DNA from 2 places in the Candidatus Enterococcus ikei genome. Region 2 is predicted to be linked to the other one. Evidence: a T-box and tRNA genes for the amino acid it is inferred to sense, from the RefSeq annotation. Region 2 holds a T-box; the other holds one or more tRNA genes.
What was found. A T-box is a leader RNA that pairs with one kind of tRNA and senses whether it is charged. The one in region 2 lies ahead of leuS (leucine--tRNA ligase), so its partner is inferred to be a tRNA-Leu.
Positions count from the first base shown of each region.

Region 1: it encodes a tRNA-Leu, which carries the amino acid that the T-box ahead of leuS (leucine--tRNA ligase) is inferred to sense. The anticodon was not compared.

Region 1 covers NZ_JAFLWD010000007.1:27,898-37,165, forward strand. Annotated here, with positions in the region: gene JZO69_RS02905 (pyridoxamine 5'-phosphate oxidase family protein) at 1-86, shown strand, start outside; gene JZO69_RS02910 (EVE domain-containing protein) at 107-514, shown strand; gene JZO69_RS02915 (ABC transporter permease) at 603-1,826, opposite strand; gene JZO69_RS02920 (ABC transporter ATP-binding protein) at 1,841-2,533, opposite strand; gene JZO69_RS02925 (efflux RND transporter periplasmic adaptor subunit) at 2,545-3,405, opposite strand; gene JZO69_RS02930 (metallophosphoesterase) at 3,613-4,347, shown strand; gene JZO69_RS02935 (Tex family protein) at 4,475-6,667, shown strand; gene JZO69_RS02940 (SprT family protein) at 6,670-7,170, shown strand; tRNA gene JZO69_RS02945 (tRNA-Leu) at 7,472-7,554, shown strand; gene JZO69_RS02950 (hypothetical protein) at 7,682-8,338, shown strand; gene JZO69_RS02955 (glycoside hydrolase family 13 protein) at 8,442-9,268, shown strand, end outside.
Region 2 covers NZ_JAFLWD010000001.1:52,759-62,026, reverse strand. Annotated here, with positions in the region: gene JZO69_RS00280 (DUF4097 family beta strand repeat-containing protein) at 124-1,152, opposite strand; gene JZO69_RS00275 (DUF1700 domain-containing protein) at 1,154-1,810, opposite strand; gene JZO69_RS00270 (muramidase family protein) at 2,121-4,214, shown strand; T-box leader at 4,267-4,550, shown strand; gene leuS (leucine--tRNA ligase) at 4,657-7,170, shown strand; gene abc-f (ribosomal protection-like ABC-F family protein) at 7,761-9,268, shown strand, end outside.

The DNA.
Region 1 (9,268 bases), on a different contig from region 2:
GGGCAATGCTGGAACTATATGAAATTCATTTTACCAAAGCAATCGTAATTTTAGGAATGGCTAGTAGAGAAACTATCCTACTATAGGATAAAAAGGAGAGAATAGTATGAATTATTGGATCGGGGTGGCGTCTAAAGATCATGTGAAACTTGGTGTAATAGGTGGTTTTTGCCAACTATGCCATGGTAAATCAGCGCCACTGAATAAAATGAACGCAGGCGATTGGTTGATTTATTATGCACCTAAACAGAGTTTAAAAACAAAAGAACCGTGCCAAGAATTCATTGCATTAGGACAGGTTTTACCAGGAGATACATATTCATTTGAAATGGCTCCAGGTTTTATCCCTTATAGGAGAAATATTGACTTTATAAAAAATATTCAACCTGTTCCATTACAAGCAGTTGCTGAGTTTCCATTGTGGCAGGAATATCGATCACGTTTGAGATTTGGACATTTTCAAATTCCGAAAGAGCTATTTGATTTTATCGTTTCTGGTATGAAAACTGCATAATTAAGAAAAAATCAGGACAGAGGTGGGATAGAAATGTTTATCCGTATTCCACTCTCAGCCTGATTTTTTAATTTTCTATTTTAAATAACTATTCGTAACGTAATGCTTCAATTGGATCAAGTTTCGCAGCTTTTCTGGCTGGATAAACACCAAAGAAAATCCCGATAGCACTTGAAAATACTAAAACAGCAACAATTGATGTCAACGTAAACTGAGCAGTAATGTCTAAAGCACTTGCAACAGTAACAGCTAAGATTGCCCCTAAAGTAAGACCAATCAAGCCGCCGATCAAACATAAAATGACTGATTCCGTTAAAAATTGGAAAAGAATATTACTATCCGTTGCACCTAACGCTTTTCTTGTGCCGATCTCCCTTGTTCGTTCAGTTACAGACACTAGCATGATATTCATTACACCAATTCCTCCAACAAGGAGAGCAATTGCAGCAACCGCTGCGATAAAATTAATAAATAATCCTAAGACGTTATTTACTTGATCTAATGCTTGTAAGAAATTGGTTGCGGTATAGACATTATCGCCGACTGTATTATGACGAACAGAAAGAATATTGACGATTTGTTTCGATACAGCATCGATGTCGTCTTTTGATTTAGCAATGACTGTCAAACTAGTGATTTTTGTTGCGTCAGGATTTAAATTATTGGCCGTTGTGAGCGGAATGGAAACATAGCCCATCATTTCTTTTTCATCAAAAGAGCCGACCATTTTTTCAACAGTACTTTTGGTAACCCCGATGATTCTTGTGCTGACTTGTCCTTTTTGTCCGCTTAAATTGATTTTCTCACCTACGACATTTTCTCGACCATTAAAAAAATAACGGGCTGTATCAGCGCTGATTATAGCGACTTTGCTGCCTTCAGAATATTCGGTTGTGTTGAAATAACGACCGTAAACAATATCTTTATCCATTGTTTGATTGGTATATTGCAAATCAGGTGTTCCAGCCATGATCAGTGTGGGTTTTGATTGACCATTTGCTGCACCAACTGCTTGGATCGAAACAACAGGAGAGATATGATCGATTTGCGGAATACCTTCTTTCAAAGCTTTAATATCTTTACTTGTAATTTTTTGATTATCAGTGGCATCCCGACTCGTTGAAACAGAAATCGTAGAGGCACCTAAATCGCTGAATGTGCCGGTGATTTGACTCGTTGCGCCATTACCAACAGCTAAAATCGCGATAACTGCTGCAATTCCGATGATAATTCCTAACATGGTCAAAAACGAGCGCATTTTATTGGCTAAAATACTGTCGATCGCCATTTTAAAACTTTCAATAATTCCCATAGGAAGGCTCCTTTCTATAGTGTTTTTCGCTCAAGTACAGGCTGATCATCAATGATTTCACCATCTCGAAAAGACACGATTCGTTTCGTGTATTGTGCTACATCGGGTTCATGAGTAACCATGACTACGGTTGTACCAGCATTATTTAAATCTTGGAAAATTTTCATGATTTCTAATGTTGTTTTTGAGTCTAAATTTCCTGTTGGTTCGTCAGCCATCAAAACAGCAGGATCATTTACGATAGCACGTGCAATGGCTACGCGTTGTTTTTGTCCACCGGAAATAGCATTAGGTCGATGGTTGACCCGATCAGCCAAACCGACTTTTCTTAAAGCCTCTAAAGCTCGTTCTTTCCGTTCTTTCCCAGAAATTCCGGAGTAAACCATCGGTAGAGCAACATTATCTAAAAGTGACATCCGCGGCATTAAATTAAAAGATTGAAACACAAAACCGATTTCTTTGTTTCTAACATGGGCACTTTCATTGCTAGAAAGATTGGTGACATCTTGTTTATTTAAATAATAAGAGCCTTCATCAAAACGATCCAATAAGCCAAGTATGTTCATCATTGTTGATTTACCAGATCCACTAGGCCCCATAATAGACGTAAATTCGCCTTGTGCAATATGCAGGGAAACATTTTTTAAGGCAATTAATTCTTCTCCGCCAGTAGGATAGATTTTTACCACATTTTTTAAATCAATCATTGTTTCACCTTCTATTCTTTGGTTACTTCAGTCTTGTTTTTGATATCAGAGTTGGGCGAAAGAATCACCGTATCATTTTCTTTTAAGCCACTTTTTACTTCGATCAATTTATCTGACTGAATGCCGATTTTAATTTTTGTCTCTTTAGCTTGGTTATCTTTAATAACGTAAACGATCGGTTCATTCTTATCATTGTAAGTTAATGCTTCAATTGGTAAAGAAAGCACATTTTCAACAGTGTTTGTGGTAATATCTACATCTGCATCAAAACCGGCAAATAAATTTTCAGGGGCTTTATCAAAGGTTACAACAGCACCTAAACTTGCGTTTGTTCCAGTTGCTGATTGTGTAGTAACTGCGACTGGATCTTTTTCAGCAATTTTTCCGTTAAAGGTTTGGTTGCCACTTGTGATTTCTACTTTTTGATTAAGTGCGACAGCAGATGCTTCAGAATTTGATAATTCTAGCTGCACTTTTAAGGTGGAAAGATCATCAAGTTGAATCGAGGCTTTACCTTGTTGGGCATTTGTATCCGCTTGTTTTGCTTTGATATTGACTTGAGTAATAGTACCATTGAAAGAGGCAATCAACTGCAGGCCGTTATCGTAGGTTGCTAGAACAGCGTCTTTTTCTACCTTATCACCTACAGCAACATTCACATCGATAACATTACCTGTTCCCATAAGTGTCTGTGTTTGATTAGGAATCAAGGTTCCCGTAGTTGATAGTTTTTCAATGATTGTTTCTTTTTTTACTTCACCGGTCCGAACACTGATTGTATTTGTTTTCCCAGCATTTACTTGAACAATTGAGAAAATCACAACTGCCACAATTAAAACTGCAAGGATACCGAAAATAGTTTTCTTTTTCATAAATTTCAGCTCTTTTCTCTTTAGTTTATGACAAGATGTCATTTATGTAAGCTTACTCTTTTTTTCATAGAAAGTCTAAGATTTATTTGTTTTTTTTAAGGATTACTAAATAATTCAAGGTGTTTCTATTTTTGATGAATTTTTTTTAACACGCTGTCTTTCTTGAGGTATAATTGAGCAAAAGCACACTTGAAAGGGGAGAAAAAAATGAAAGATTTTGTCTATGCAGTTAGTGATATCCATGGAGAATATGAGTTGTTCAAGGAACTGATCCAGTATTTTGATCCGACAATGCATCAGTTAGTATTGATTGGAGATTTAAATGATCGTGGTCCAAAAACAAAAGAAAGTTTTCTCCTGGGAAAAGAATTAGTCGAGAAATATGGTGCAGTCTACCTTAGAGGAAATCATGAGGAGTATTTTCTCCAGTTTTTAAATAAGCCGGAAGATTGGTTCACTAGCTATATTCGTAATGGCGGCAAAGAAACGATGGAAAGTCTGCTTCATAAAGGCGCGACGGAAGAATATTCTCCAACAGAAATTAGTATGATGATTCGTAGCCGATACAAAGAGTTGATTGAATTTTTGGTTGAACGACCGTTGTATTTTGAATGGGAAAATTATATTTTTGTCCATGCTGGTGTTGACTTGACTAAAAAAGATTGGCATGAAACAAGTGCGCATGATTTTATCTGGATCAGAGAGGCTTTTCATCAAGGTAAAAATCATACAGGGAAAAAAATCGTCTTCGGTCATACAATTACGCCGATGCTTCATGGAGATATGGAAAGGACTGATTTGTGGCTTTCAGATGATAAAATCGGTATCGATGGAGGCGCAGTATTTGGTGGCTCGGTGCATGGCGTGATTTTTGACCAAAAAGGCATTGTGCAAGATATCGAGTATCAAAATTTAAAAGGACCATGGCAGCCAGATTTTTGAGACTATATTGTTTCTATTTTTAAGTAAAATAACGAAAGACTTGCTTCAGCATGTTTGTCCGCCTATATTTCAAGGTGAAAATATGCTAAAATGAGACAGTATGTTTAATGAAAAGAGGTATGTAAATATGGCAGAAGCTTATAACCAAGAAGTAGTTGATTTACTTCAGAAAGAATTGACAGAATATCGTCCAAAACAAATAACAACAGTGCTGACTTTACTGAGTGAAGGAAACACTGTTCCTTTTATTGCACGTTACCGTAAAGAAATGACAGGCAGTTTAGATGAAGTACAAATTCGTGAAATCGAAGAACGTTATACTTATTTAGGCAATCTAGAAAAACGAAAAGAAGAAGTTCTACGACTGATCGAAGAACAAGGCAAACTAACAGAAGAGTTAGCTAAGTCAATTCAAAAAGCGACCAAAATGCAACAAGTGGAAGATTTATATCGTCCTTACAAGCAAAAACGTCGTACGAAAGCGACAATTGCCAAAGAAAAAGGCTTAGAACCTTTAGCTGACTGGTTAATGAGTTTGCCAGCCCAAGCAGATGCGAGCGCAGAAGCTCAAAAATATGTTGATTCAGAAAAAGAAGTTGAATCAGCTGAAACAGCCTTGCAAGGAGCTCATGAGATCATTGCTGAACGAGTAAGTGATGAACCAAAATTCCGAACATGGATTCGTGATTTTACGTTCAAACATGGTCAATATGTCAGCACGGTCAAAGATAAAGAAAAAGATGAAAAGTCTGTTTACGAAATGTATTATGATTTTTCAGAACCTGTTAGTAAAATGGTTTCACATAGAGTATTGGCAACAAATCGTGGTGAAAAAGAAGATATCTTGAAAGTAGCTATTTTAGTAGATGAGGAAAAAATCAATTCTTATTTAGAACGCCAATTGATTGGTACTAACAAACAATCATCAACTGCTAGTTACGTTGAAACGGCCTACTTAGACAGTTACAAACGATTTATAGGTCCAGCAATCGAACGTGAAATCCGCAATGAATTAACTGAAAAAGCGGATGAACAAGCAATCAATATTTTTGGTGAAAACTTGCGTAATTTGTTGTTGCAACCACCGTTGAAAGGTAAAGTTGTTCTAGGCTTTGACCCAGCTTATCGGACAGGATGTAAAATGGCGATCGTAGATGCAACTGGAAAAGTCTTAGCAATCCAAGTGATCTATCCTCATAAACCAGCATCAGGAGAAAAACGTGCAGCAGCAGGCCCAGCTTTCAACAAACTGATTGAAAAATATCAAGTTGAAATGGTGGCGATCGGAAATGGAACAGCCAGCCGTGAATCAGAGCTGTTTGTTGCAGAACAATTAAAACAAATCAAGCGTGATGTTTTTTACGTGATTGTTAATGAAGCAGGTGCTTCTGTTTATTCTGCGAGTGATGTAGCTCGAACAGAGTTTCCAGACTTGCAAGTTGAAGAAAGAAGTGCGGTCAGTATTGCTCGCCGCTTGCAAGATCCCTTAGCAGAACTTGTAAAAATCGATCCGAAAGCTGTCGGCGTAGGTCAATACCAGCATGATGTTTCACAAAAACGTTTAGCTGAGCAATTAGATTTTGTGGTCGAAACAGCCGTTAACCAAGTAGGGGTTAATGTAAACACCGCAAGTCCACAATTATTGCAGCATATTTCGGGTTTAAACAAAACAACCGCTCAAAATTTAATGGCTTATCGCGACGAAAATGGGGCCTTTACAGCTCGAAATCAAGTCAAAAAAGTCCCTCGTTTAGGTCCAAAGGCTTATGAACAAGCAATCGGATTTTTGCGAATTCCAAATGGAAAGAATATACTGGATAATACTGGGATTCACCCAGAAAGCTATGATGTTGCCAAAGGGATTTTAGAAAAAGCCGATGTTAAATTAGCAGAGCTTGGAACCTCGGAGGCTGCTCAACGTATCAAAGGCTTGTCTATAAATCAATTAGAGGAAGAATTATCTGTTGGAAGTGAAACACTGAAAGATATTATCCAAGCCTTGGTTCAACCTGGAAGAGATATGCGTGATGAAATGCCTGCACCTCTTTTAAGAAAAGACGTTCTGTCAATGGAAGACCTTAAATCGGGCATGGAATTACAAGGGACAGTCCGTAACGTGATCGATTTTGGTGCATTTGTTGATATCGGCGTGAAACAAGACGGATTGGTGCACATTTCAAAACTTAGCACAAAGTTTGTTAAACATCCTACAGATATTGTAGCAGTCGGAGATGTTGTGACAGTTTGGGTGGAAGATGTCGATACGAAGAAAGGGCGCATCAGCTTAACGATGCTGCCACAAGTTGAAAGGAAAGAGTGATTTTGAGCAGTTTTTCTAAAGAAGGAAAACCAGCAAAACAAGAACTAACAGACGATCGATTACAAGAGTTAGTAGAAGAAATTTCATTTGCCTCTTTTGGGAAAAAGTTTCGCCACAAAGCTTTTTTTAACCGGCGTTTGAGAACAACGGGTGGAAGGTATCATTTAAACTCGCATAATATTGATTTCAATCCCAAGGTGTTTGAGCTGTACGGTGAAACAGAATTGATCAATGTGATCAAGCATGAATTATGCCACTACCATCTACATTTAGAAAATAAAGGCTACCAACATAAAGATGCTGAATTTAAATCGTTATTAAAACAAACGGGAGGCAGCCGCTATGTTCGACCTTTAGTGGAACAAAAACCGCAGTCCTATCATCAATATCAGTGTGAAAAATGCCAAACATTGATTTTACGAAAACGCAGAATCAATACCCAACGCTATGTTTGCGGGAAATGCCGTGGAAAGCTAGTCGAATTGGATTCGAGTAAGTTGTAATAAAAATAGCCGTCTTTTCTTTTGAGAGAAAAGACGGTTTTTTCTACGTGAGTGGGAGCAGAAGCAATCCCTTCGGAAATAAGCTGACATTCACAAAAATCTAAAGAGCAATTTTCGTGAATTCCTTCTTATTTCTCAGGATTAAACACTTCTGTCCCAACCTCATTTTATGGGATGATTTTAGAAGTATAAGGAAACATTGACAAAATTGGGACCATATTTTATCATTGATTTAGATAGTGAATATAAATCATTTTTTATCACTATTTAAATGATCAGATACGTTGCAGTCATATAAAAAGCGGTCATGGCGGAATGGCAGACGCGCCAGCTTGAGGGGCTGGTGGGGGCAACCCCGTGGAAGTTCGAGTCTTCTTGGCCGCATAGATTTCTGAGGGCAGAGATGCTTTTTTTACGCTAAATAGTGTACAAGTTTATTTTTTTCCGTAAAGGTAATTTTTTTATATCTTATTGATAAGTCTAACTTTAAAAATGAAAGTGAGGGCTAAAGATGAAAAAGACCATTATTGTGAGTGTATTTGGTATTATCATGTTGATTAGTGGCTTGTTTATTGGGAAAAATGTATTAGGGAGTTCTTGGGGCGGAACAAGAATTGGAATGTATTCGGAACATATTACATTGGATCGAATAGAGGATTCTTATCAACTTCCAGGGGGAAATTGGGAGCTTTTAGATAATAAAACCAATTTTGCAATTGATCATGAGGGCGTGGTTACAGCAAGCGGTGAAGGTTCGGCAAGAATTGTATACGAAATTGAGGGAAAGAAAGTTTATTCTGAAATCAAGGTAGATGAGTTTCCAGATTGGGGCGAGTATAAACAAATCGAAAGTAATGTTTCTATTTTAGGTCAATTTGACCATGCTTATGATGTTGAACAAATGAAATTTACCGCTGCAAGCAATGACTACTTACTGCAATTGGCATTACCTTCTAATTCAGGGGAAAGCGGAAGTTTTAGACTGTTTGGCGATGATGGATACCAGCTGGATTTCAGTTTTCGTGATATTCAGAAGAATGGAGATCTAGTAACTTTTGAAAGAACGCTGCATTTGAAGAAGGGAGAAACGTACTACATATCTTTAGCCAATGATTTATATTTTGATTTGTTGACATCATACGCAATTGATATCACCCCACTTGATTAGAAAAGCATCTTATAAATGGTAAAAAACGTATGGGCATTTTCCATACGTTTTTTCTGAATATCTTATATAATGTAAGCAAACATAAAAAGTGAAGGTGAGTTGAATGACAATCAAGCGTACTTGGTGGAAAGAAGCAGTTGGTTATCAGATCTATCCAAGAAGTTTTATGGATACTGATGGTGATGGTATCGGTGATTTGAATGGTATTCGCTCAAAGTTAGACTATCTTAAGGATTTAGGAATTGGTTTCATTTGGATCACCCCAATCTATGAATCGCCTAATATAGATAACGGGTATGATATCAGTGATTATCAAAAAATCCTTAGAACTTTTGGAACGATGGAAGAATTTGATTTGTTATTGGACGAAGCACATGCATTAGGAATGAAAATTATCATGGATCTAGTTATCAACCATACCTCTAATCAACATCCGTGGTTTCTGGAGTCGAGATCTTCAGTAAAGGATGATTATAGAGATTATTATATTTGGGCGGATGGAAAGGTTGATGGTCCACCCAATGATTGGGTTTCAATTTTTGGTGGATCGGCATGGGAGTATGATGAGGGAACCAAGCAATATTATCTTCATGTTTTTGCTAAAGAACAGCCCGATTTGAATTGGGAAAATCCCCGAGTAAAAAGAGAATTGTTTTCAATGATCGATTGGTGGCTAGATAAAGGCATAGATGGGTTCCGCGTGGATGCAATCTCTCATATCAAAAAAGCGCCTTTAGAAACGCCCTCAACTAGCGATCCTTTTGAGTCATTTAAAAATGTACCTGGAATTGAAACTCACTTGGAAGAGCTAAGAGATGTGTTCAAAAAACGTGATATTTTAACAGTTGGTGAAGCTAATGGAGTTAGTGCTGATGAAGCGTATCAATGGTTAGGGGAACATGAAGGATATTTTAATATGTTGTTTGAATT
Region 2 (9,268 bases):
GAATAAAAAAAGAAAAGCCCCTAACAAAACTAAAACTCAGTTTTATCAGGGGTTTACAATCCAAATAAATGATAGTGAAAAGAAATAAACGCTTCGGTTTAATCCTTTTTAAATCAAAGATCATTACTCTTCATCATCTTCAAAATCAGAAGGACCTTCAATTGAAATGTCACCAGATTTTGTTTGCAGATCAATTATTTTTGATCCTTTTCCTCGTTTATAGGAAGTACGTTCTTTACCAAAAATTGTGCTATCACCCAACTTAGTTTTTGTTTTGATCGCAATATCATACAAAATCTCTTCTGTATGAAGTTGTATATCACCTCGTTGAGATTCAACAGTCAGTTTTTTAGGAATTTCTGTTCCATACAGTGAAAAGTCGCCATTGATACTTTTAACCTCAGCTTCACCTTTAAGATTAGTTGCTTGAATATCACCATTTGTAGCTTCAATTTTAGCAATTCCTTTGGTGTTATTTAAAGTAATATCGCCAGATGTACTAACAGCAGACCAATTTGAAGCGCCAAAATCACTTACTTGTATGTCGCCGTTGGTGGTTTTAAATGTCGATTTATCGGTTTTGACATCAGAATTAACGTTTAAATAGCCATTGTTGGTTTCAGCAGCTAACTTTTCTGCATTGATATTGTTAATGGTGATATCTGCATTATTCATTGTAATAGAAAAATCTTTCGTTGTAACATTTGAAAAATTGATAGACCCTTCGCTCTTTCCGTCGATGACTAAACGTTCTGTACTATCAGGAATCGTCAAAGTCACTGCTGATCCTCTATCGAAAATACCAATTTTTACCCCTTCAAGTGCTATCTTTTTCTTTTCGCTAGTAGCAGAAATAGTCATTTGATCATTTTTTTCTTTAACCTCTAATGAGCTGTTAAGTGAAACAGGAGCGGAACTTCTAGTATTCATCACTACTTGATTAGAGCTTTCAGTTAAGATGTAAAAATCTGCATCTCCTGAAAGATCTAGGTGAATTTCTTTTGTACTTTGTTTATTTTTTATCTCATAACTTTGTTTTTTTGTGTCTGTCATAGAATCTTCAGCGCGTCTGAAATAAACGGCACTGCCTATTCCGCCGATTATCATGGCTAACACTCCGATGGTTAGAAAAAAAGCAGTTGTCTTTTTCATACTAAATCTCTCCTCTTAAAACTTGGATATTCCATTGTAAATAACGTCTTAGGACTTTTCCAAAAAACTTAGTTAACGGAGTCAAAATCAAAATTCCAATGACTCCTGCACCACAAAGAAAAATACTTAAGAACATTTGGAACATTGTTGCATCATTAAAGCCAGCAACCACGGAGATTCCGCCTAGTATAGGTGAAAATAAAAAGACCACCGCGACGAGCCAACAAGCGAAAAATATCATAATAAAAGCAAATATAAACCAAATCATTAAAAGAAAATTAAGCGAAAGAACTCCAGCTACTTGACAGAATCTAGTGAAACCACTATGACGAGGACGTTCGTATGTCTGATAAGTATCGTCATAAGGATGTTCAGGCGCTTCTTCATAATAGTAGTCATTAGTCACATTAGGCTGGATTTCTTGCCAGCCATCTCGTTCAAGCTTTTTTTCAGGAATTGCGATATCAAATTCTTGTAAAATTTCTTCAGCGATACTTCTTGGTTTACCTAAACTTTTCGCAATCTCTTCTTCTGTTTCTCCAGCAGCCGAACGTTCATCAAAAATTGTTTCATATTTATTCAAGACGAATGCTTGCTGTTGGGGTGTTAAAGGCTTCAGGTAAATTTTTAATTCAATTAAAAAGTGCTCTTTATTCATCTTTTCCCCTCATTTCATTTTACAATCGTATTACTTCTTCTCAACTATAATTATTTTTTGAGGGAATAACAAGTACTTAAGTAAAAAATCAGCCTAAAGTAAAGAGGGGTGTCAGTCTTGAGACCTAGTCATATTGATGCAAATCTTAGGAGGAGCTATAGACAGAAAATAAACAAAAGGGAATGAAATAAATTACATTTTTATTTATATTTTCCAGAAGGAAAAATTAAAAAATATTTCTATTTTCTTTGAAAAAAGGGTATACTATAAATTAAGGAATACTTTTTTAAGAAAATTTGGAGGATATACTATGGAGAAGTACAAAACATCAAGAAAAGAGCGGAGGAAAGCGGAGCAGAATAAGCTTGCTCACGAACAGTTTAAAAAAGGGACAACTGTCCTTAGCTCTGCTATTGTTGTGTCATCTATTGCCGCACCGATTGCCGCACCTAAAACAGCTGAAGCAACAGAAGATCAAACGTCAAGTGCTCAAGTAAGTTACTCAGATACAAATACACATACAGAAGCCGTTCAAACGCAAGCGACGACTGATTCAAACGATTCGATGACACAAGAGACTCAGACAACAGCACCTGATATGTCTTCAAGTGAAGAACTGTCTGAAACTAAAGACTCATCAGAATTAAATACATCAGAAACAACACAAAGCACTGAGACAATTGAATCTACTGAAGACTCGACTGAAGCAACTGATTCTTCCACAACTGATAAAGAAACGGAAGAAGTAACTGTACCTGATCTTTCAATGCGTTCAGCATTTTCTGCGCAATCTAGAAGTGTTAGCCCGAGCGCTTTTATCGCTGAAATTTCAGGACATGCCCAATCTGTTGCGGCTGCAAATGATTTGTACGCTTCCGTAATGATGGCACAAGCAATCCTTGAAAGCGACTGGGGAAAAAGTACTCTATCAGCAGCTCCAAACCATAATTTATTTGGGATTAAAGGAAGTTATCAAGGACAGTCTGTTACGATGAAGACGTGGGAAGTTATTAATGGTCAGTGGGTTCAAGTAAACGCTGCTTTTAGAAAATATCCTTCTTTTTCAGAGTCATTTAGTGATAATGCCTACGTTTTAAAAAATACATCTTTCCAAGCTGGAGTTTATTACTATTCTGGCGCATGGAAAAGTAATACAAGTTCATACAGAGATGCAACAGCTTGGTTGACTGGACGCTATGCAACAGATCCAAGTTATAATACGAAGCTAAATAATATTATTACAACGTATAATTTAACACAATATGATACTCCATCTTCTGGAGGCGGTAATACAGGCGGTAATACAGGCGGTGACACTGGAGGTAGCAATACTGGAGGCGGCAACACAGGTGGTAATACTGGCGGCAATACAGGTGGTGGAACCAGTACCCAAGATGTGATTCATACGGTAAAAGCTGGCGACAGTCTGTGGGCTTTAGCTGCTCGATATGGAACATCAATCGCCAATATCAAAAGCTGGAATAGCCTTTCTAGCGATGTGATTTATGTAGGTCAAAAATTAGTTGTTGGTAAAGGTTCTGGTAACACTGGAGGTAACACAGGTGGAAATACCGGAGGCGGATCTACAGGAAATACTGGTGGATCAGGAAATACAGGAACAAACAATACGTATTATACAGTAAAATCAGGAGATTCTTTATGGGCAATCGCTAATGCAAACGGCGTAAGCATTGCGAATTTACGTCAGTGGAACAATTTAAGTGGCGATATTATCCATCCAGGTCAACGCCTGATCGTTAAAAAAGATCAAGGCAGCACTGGCGGTGGAAATACTGGAGGCGGATCTACAGGGAATACTGGTGGATCAAGCAATACAGGTACAACTAACTCATATTATACAGTAAAATCAGGAGATTCCTTGTGGGCAATCGCTAATGCAAACGGCATAAGTATTGCTAATTTACGTCAATGGAACAACCTAAGTGGAGATATTATTTATCCAGGTCAACGTTTGATCGTTAAAAAAGGCCAAGGCAGCACAGGTAGTGGAAATACCGGAGGCGGATCTACAGGAAATACTGGTGGATCAAGTAACACAGGAACAACTAACTCGCAATACACAGTAAAATCAGGAGATTCCTTATGGGCAATCGCTAATGCAAACGGCGTAAGTGTTGCCAACCTACGTCAATGGAACAACTTGAGTGGCGATATTATCTATCCAGGTCAACGTTTGATTGTTAAAAAAGGCAGCTCAGCAGGTAGCAGCAATACTTCTAATAATCAAGGTGGTAGTCAAACAGGTAGCACACATACTGTAAAAGGTGGAGATACCTTGTGGGATCTTGCTCAAAAATATGGAACGAGCGTTCAAAAAATCAAACAACTGAATGGTTTATCCGGTGATACAATTTACATTGGACAAAAACTGAAAGTTAAATAAAAACGATTGAAATCACCAGAGAAGTTTGGTAGTATGGAAACACACACCTGATAGATAAACAGTGAAAAGGAATAGTAGAAAGAACCATGTTTTAGAGAGCGTATGGTTGGTGAAAATACGCACAGAAGCTTTCGAACTCGCCTTTGAGTTATTTTACTGAATAGTACTTGAATGAAACGCTTGAGATTTGTTCAGGTTATGATGAATAACAGAACTTTGGACTGTATTTATCCTCACTTTAGTAGGTAAGATCGGTGACGACCGTTACAACATTAAGGCTTGTATCATTACAAGTAAATTTAGGTGGTACCACGTTGCATGTCACACGTCCTATAGGAACTATTTCCTGTAGGACGTTTTTTATTGCAAAACTAATGATCTGCAATTCTAGGTACAATCAACCAGCAGAATGAAAGTTAGTCAAAATAGGAGGAGAATACACGTGAGTTATGAGCACAAAAAGATTGAGAAAAAATGGCAAAAATATTGGGCTAAGCATAATAGCTTTACTACCCAAGATGATCCTAGCAAAAAGAAATTCTACGCATTAGATATGTTTCCCTATCCATCTGGTCAAGGGCTACATGTTGGTCATCCAGAAGGATATACAGCAACGGACATTTTATCTCGTATGAAAAGAAGTCAAGGATACAGCGTGCTACATCCGATGGGATGGGATGCATTTGGTTTGCCAGCAGAACAATATGCACTAGATACGGGAAATGATCCAGCAGAATTTACGAAAAAAAATATTGAAACCTTCAAACGTCAAATCAATTCTTTAGGTTTCAGTTATGATTGGAATCGTGAAATCAATACAACGGATCCAGAATATTACAAATGGACGCAATGGATTTTTACAAAACTATATGAACATGGTTTAGCTTATGAAGCAGAAGTGGCAGTTAACTGGGTACCAGAACTTGGAACGGTTATTTCAAATGAAGAAGTGATCGATGGCAAAAGCGAACGTGGCGGGTATGATGTTGTTAGAAAACCTATGCGTCAATGGATGCTGAAAATTACAGCGTATGCAGATCGTTTATTAGATGATTTAGATTTAGTTGATTGGCCAGAAAGTATCAAGGATATGCAACGTAATTGGATCGGACGTTCTGAAGGAGCCAATGTCGATTTCAAAATCAAAGGAAGCAATGATACAATCACTGTTTTCACAACGCGTGCAGATACGTTATTTGGTGCTAGTTATTTAGTCGTTGCACCTGAGTTGAAAATAGTTGATGAGATTACAACTCCTGAGCAAAAAGCAGCAGTCACTGCTTATCAAGAAGAGGTAAGTAAAAAATCTGATTTAGATCGTACAGATTTATCTAAAACAAAAACTGGGGCCTTTACGGGAGCCTATGCGATCAATCCAGTGAACGGCAAAGAAATCCCAATCTGGATTGCAGATTACGTTCTAGGAAGCTATGGAACAGGCGCTGTCATGGCTGTTCCTGCTCATGATGAAAGAGATTACGCATTTGCTGATAAATTCGGCATCGAAATGATTCAAGTCATTGAAGGTGGAGATATCACGAAAGAAGTTTTCACTGGAGATGGTCTTCATATCAATTCTGGCTTCTTAGACGGCTTAAAAAAAGATGAAGCAAATGAAAAAATGTACCAGTGGCTAGAAGAAAATGGCTGTGGTAAAAAAGAAGTCACTTATCGATTACGTGATTGGCTATTTTCTCGTCAACGCTATTGGGGTGAACCAATTCCCGTGATCCATTGGGAAGACGGTACAACAACGACCGTTCCGGAATCTGAATTACCATTGAGATTACCAAAAACTGATGATATCAAACCAAGTGGGACTGGAGAATCACCGCTTGCCAATATTACTGAATGGATCAATGTAGTCGATCCTGAAACAGGTAAAAAAGGTAAACGTGAAACCAATACAATGCCGCAATGGGCAGGTAGTTCATGGTATCATTTACGCTATATCGATCCACACAATAAAAATGAACTTGCCAACTATGAAAAATTAGAACGTTGGTTGCCTGTAGATATCTATATTGGTGGAGCAGAACATGCTGTTCTTCACCTATTATACGCTCGTTTCTGGCACAAATTCTTGTATGATATTGGTGTTGTACCAACAAAAGAACCTTACCAAAAACTATATAATCAAGGAATGATCCTAGGCCAAAGTTTCCGTGATAGCCGCGGTGTATTAGTTCCTACGAATATGGTAGAAAAGCGCGACGGAATCTGGGTAAATATCGAAACGGGTGAAGCGTTAGAAGAAGCACCAGCTAAAATGAGTAAATCATTGAAAAACGTTGTAAATCCTGATGATGTTGTTGAAAAATACGGCGCAGATACACTAAGAATGTATGAAATGTTCATGGGTCCTCTTGATGCATCAATTGCTTGGAGTGAAAATGGTCTTGAAGGAAGTCGTAAGTTCTTAGATCGTGTATGGCGTTTGATCGTAGATGAAAATAATAAAATGCGTGATCGCATCACAACTGTAAATGATGGCCGCTTAACTAAAGTCTATAATCAAACAGTGAAAAAAGCGACAGAGGATATGGAAAACCTACACTTTAACACAGCGATTTCTCAGTTGATGGTCTTTGTGAATGAAGCCAATAAAGTTGATGTTTTGCCGTATGAGTACATTGAAGGATTCGTTCAATTACTAGCACCAATTGCGCCGCATATCGGTGAAGAGCTATGGTCAATCCTAGGAAATGAAGACAGTTTGACGAATGCGCCTTGGCCAACATATGATGAAGCGGCATTAATCGAAGATGAGGTCGAAGTTGTTTTCCAAGTGAATGGAAAAGTTCGTGCAAAATTAAATATCGCTCGAGGCTTAAGTAAAGAAGAATTAGAAGAGAAAGCTTTAGCAACAGAAGAAATCCAATCATTTATTGAAGGAAAAACAGTGCGAAAAGTTATTGTTGTTCCAGATAAATTGGTGAATATTGTAGCAAATTAAATAATTTAGTAATGAGTCAGGGACAGAGGCATTTAACTTCAAAAAATAAGAAGTTTGAATGTTCCTGTCCCTATTTCAGTTACTATTTCATTTAAAGAATCATCCAGCCAAACTTCACCCAAAGCATCAGAAAAGCATAAAACCCACTTTGCACAATTTAAAACATCATGCTACAATACAACTAAGAAATGACGAAGGTGGTGAATAAGTACAATGGTCAACATGCCAAAAATAACAGCAAGTATTTCATATATAATAGCGTACCTAGCTTTTTGTCATGTTATTATTTCCAATTTTTTATCTCAAGGGACAAGTGTGTCCAAAAAGGGATAATCAATTGAATAAAACAGACCATTCAGACTTATTTACTTAAAAATGATCAGTCATAAAATAACAAGATGATCACAGTTGGATCAAGCCAAAACTGTCAACGATCGAACAGTGAGGAATTTGTAGTTAATAGTAGATAATGAAGGTTGAACAGAGAATGTTGTTCAGCTTTTTTGTGTACGCTAAAAATAGCTTTACTAGTCTAAAAAAGATAATCATCATTTATGTTCATCTGTCTGAATGGCAGAAAGAGGAAGAAAATGTTAGTACAATTACAAAAAATCACCAAAAATTACGGGACAGTGCCACTTTTTGAAGAATTAAATCTACAAATAAACGCAGGCGAAAAAATTGGCTTGATCGGCACAAATGGATCAGGTAAATCAACGATTTTAAAAATTATTACAGGAGCGGAAAGCATTGATTCAGGAACGATCAGCTGTAAAAAAAGTAGTCGGATCGGCTATCTAGCACAAATACCAGAAGCAAGTGAGCAGAATGTAAAGACTTATTTATTAGAAACCTTTACATTATTGAATGACATTCAAAAACAATTAACCTATTTAGAAGAACAAATGGCAGTACAAGAATGTGACCTAGAAAAAATCTTAACTCGCTACGGTCAAAAACAAGAGGAATTCCAGCAGGCTGGCGGCTATGAAATGGAAAATCAATTGGAAATGATCACGAATGGTTTAATGATCGCTCATTTATTGCCAAAAAAACTTTCAGAATTAAGTGGTGGTGAACAGACGATCGTTGCATTGGCAAGAATTTTACTGCAAAAAAATGATCTTGTATTACTGGATGAGCCGACTAATCATCTGGATGCGAAAAGAATCACTTGGTTGGAAGGGTATTTAACTCATGAGAAAATGGCGTATTTGATTGTTTCTCATGATCGGTTATTTTTAGATCATACGGTAGAAAAAATCATAGAATTAGAAGATGGACGTTTACTGGAATACAAAGGAAATTATTCTGCGTATAAAAAACAAAAAGAAGAGTATCTTGAAAAATTGAGAAAAGATTTTTCTGAGCAGCAAAAAGAGATCAAAAAAATAAAATTAGCTATCCGTCGCTTTAGGCAATGGGGACACGAAGGCGATAACGAAAAATTTTTCAAAAAAGCGAAGGAACTTGAAAAACGATTAGAAAAAATCCAAAAAGTTCCTAAGCCTAAAGAAGACACAGCTAAAATAGGTAAAAAATTTAAAGAAACAGACCGATCAGGTAAAGAAGTACTTAAATTTAAAGAAGTCAGTAAAAGTTATGCTGGACGAAAACTATTTGATAAAGCGGCGTTTTCTCTATTTTGGAAAGATCATTCTGCGATTATAGGAGAAAATGGCGCAGGGAAAAGTACATTGTTAAAATTGGCTTTAGAATTAGAGGAGCTAGATAATGGCGAGATCAAGCGTGGGACGAATCTTCATATCGGCTACTTACCTCAAGTTATTCAGTATGAAAATCCCAATCTGACGATTTTACAAGAATTCAATCAAGCGTGCAGTCTTGCTGAACAAGAAAGTCGACGAGTTTTAGCAAAGTATTCCTTTTACAGTGATGATGTCATGAAGCAAGTTCGATTCTTAAGTGGTGGTGAAAAAATTCGTTTAGAATTAGCAAAACTAATGCACAATAAGGTCAATTTTTTAGTGCTTGACGAACCGACCAATCATTTAGATATCGAAACGAGAGAAGAGATTGAAGAAATACTGGAAGAGTTCAACGGAACACTGCTTGTTGTTTCACATGACCGTTTCTT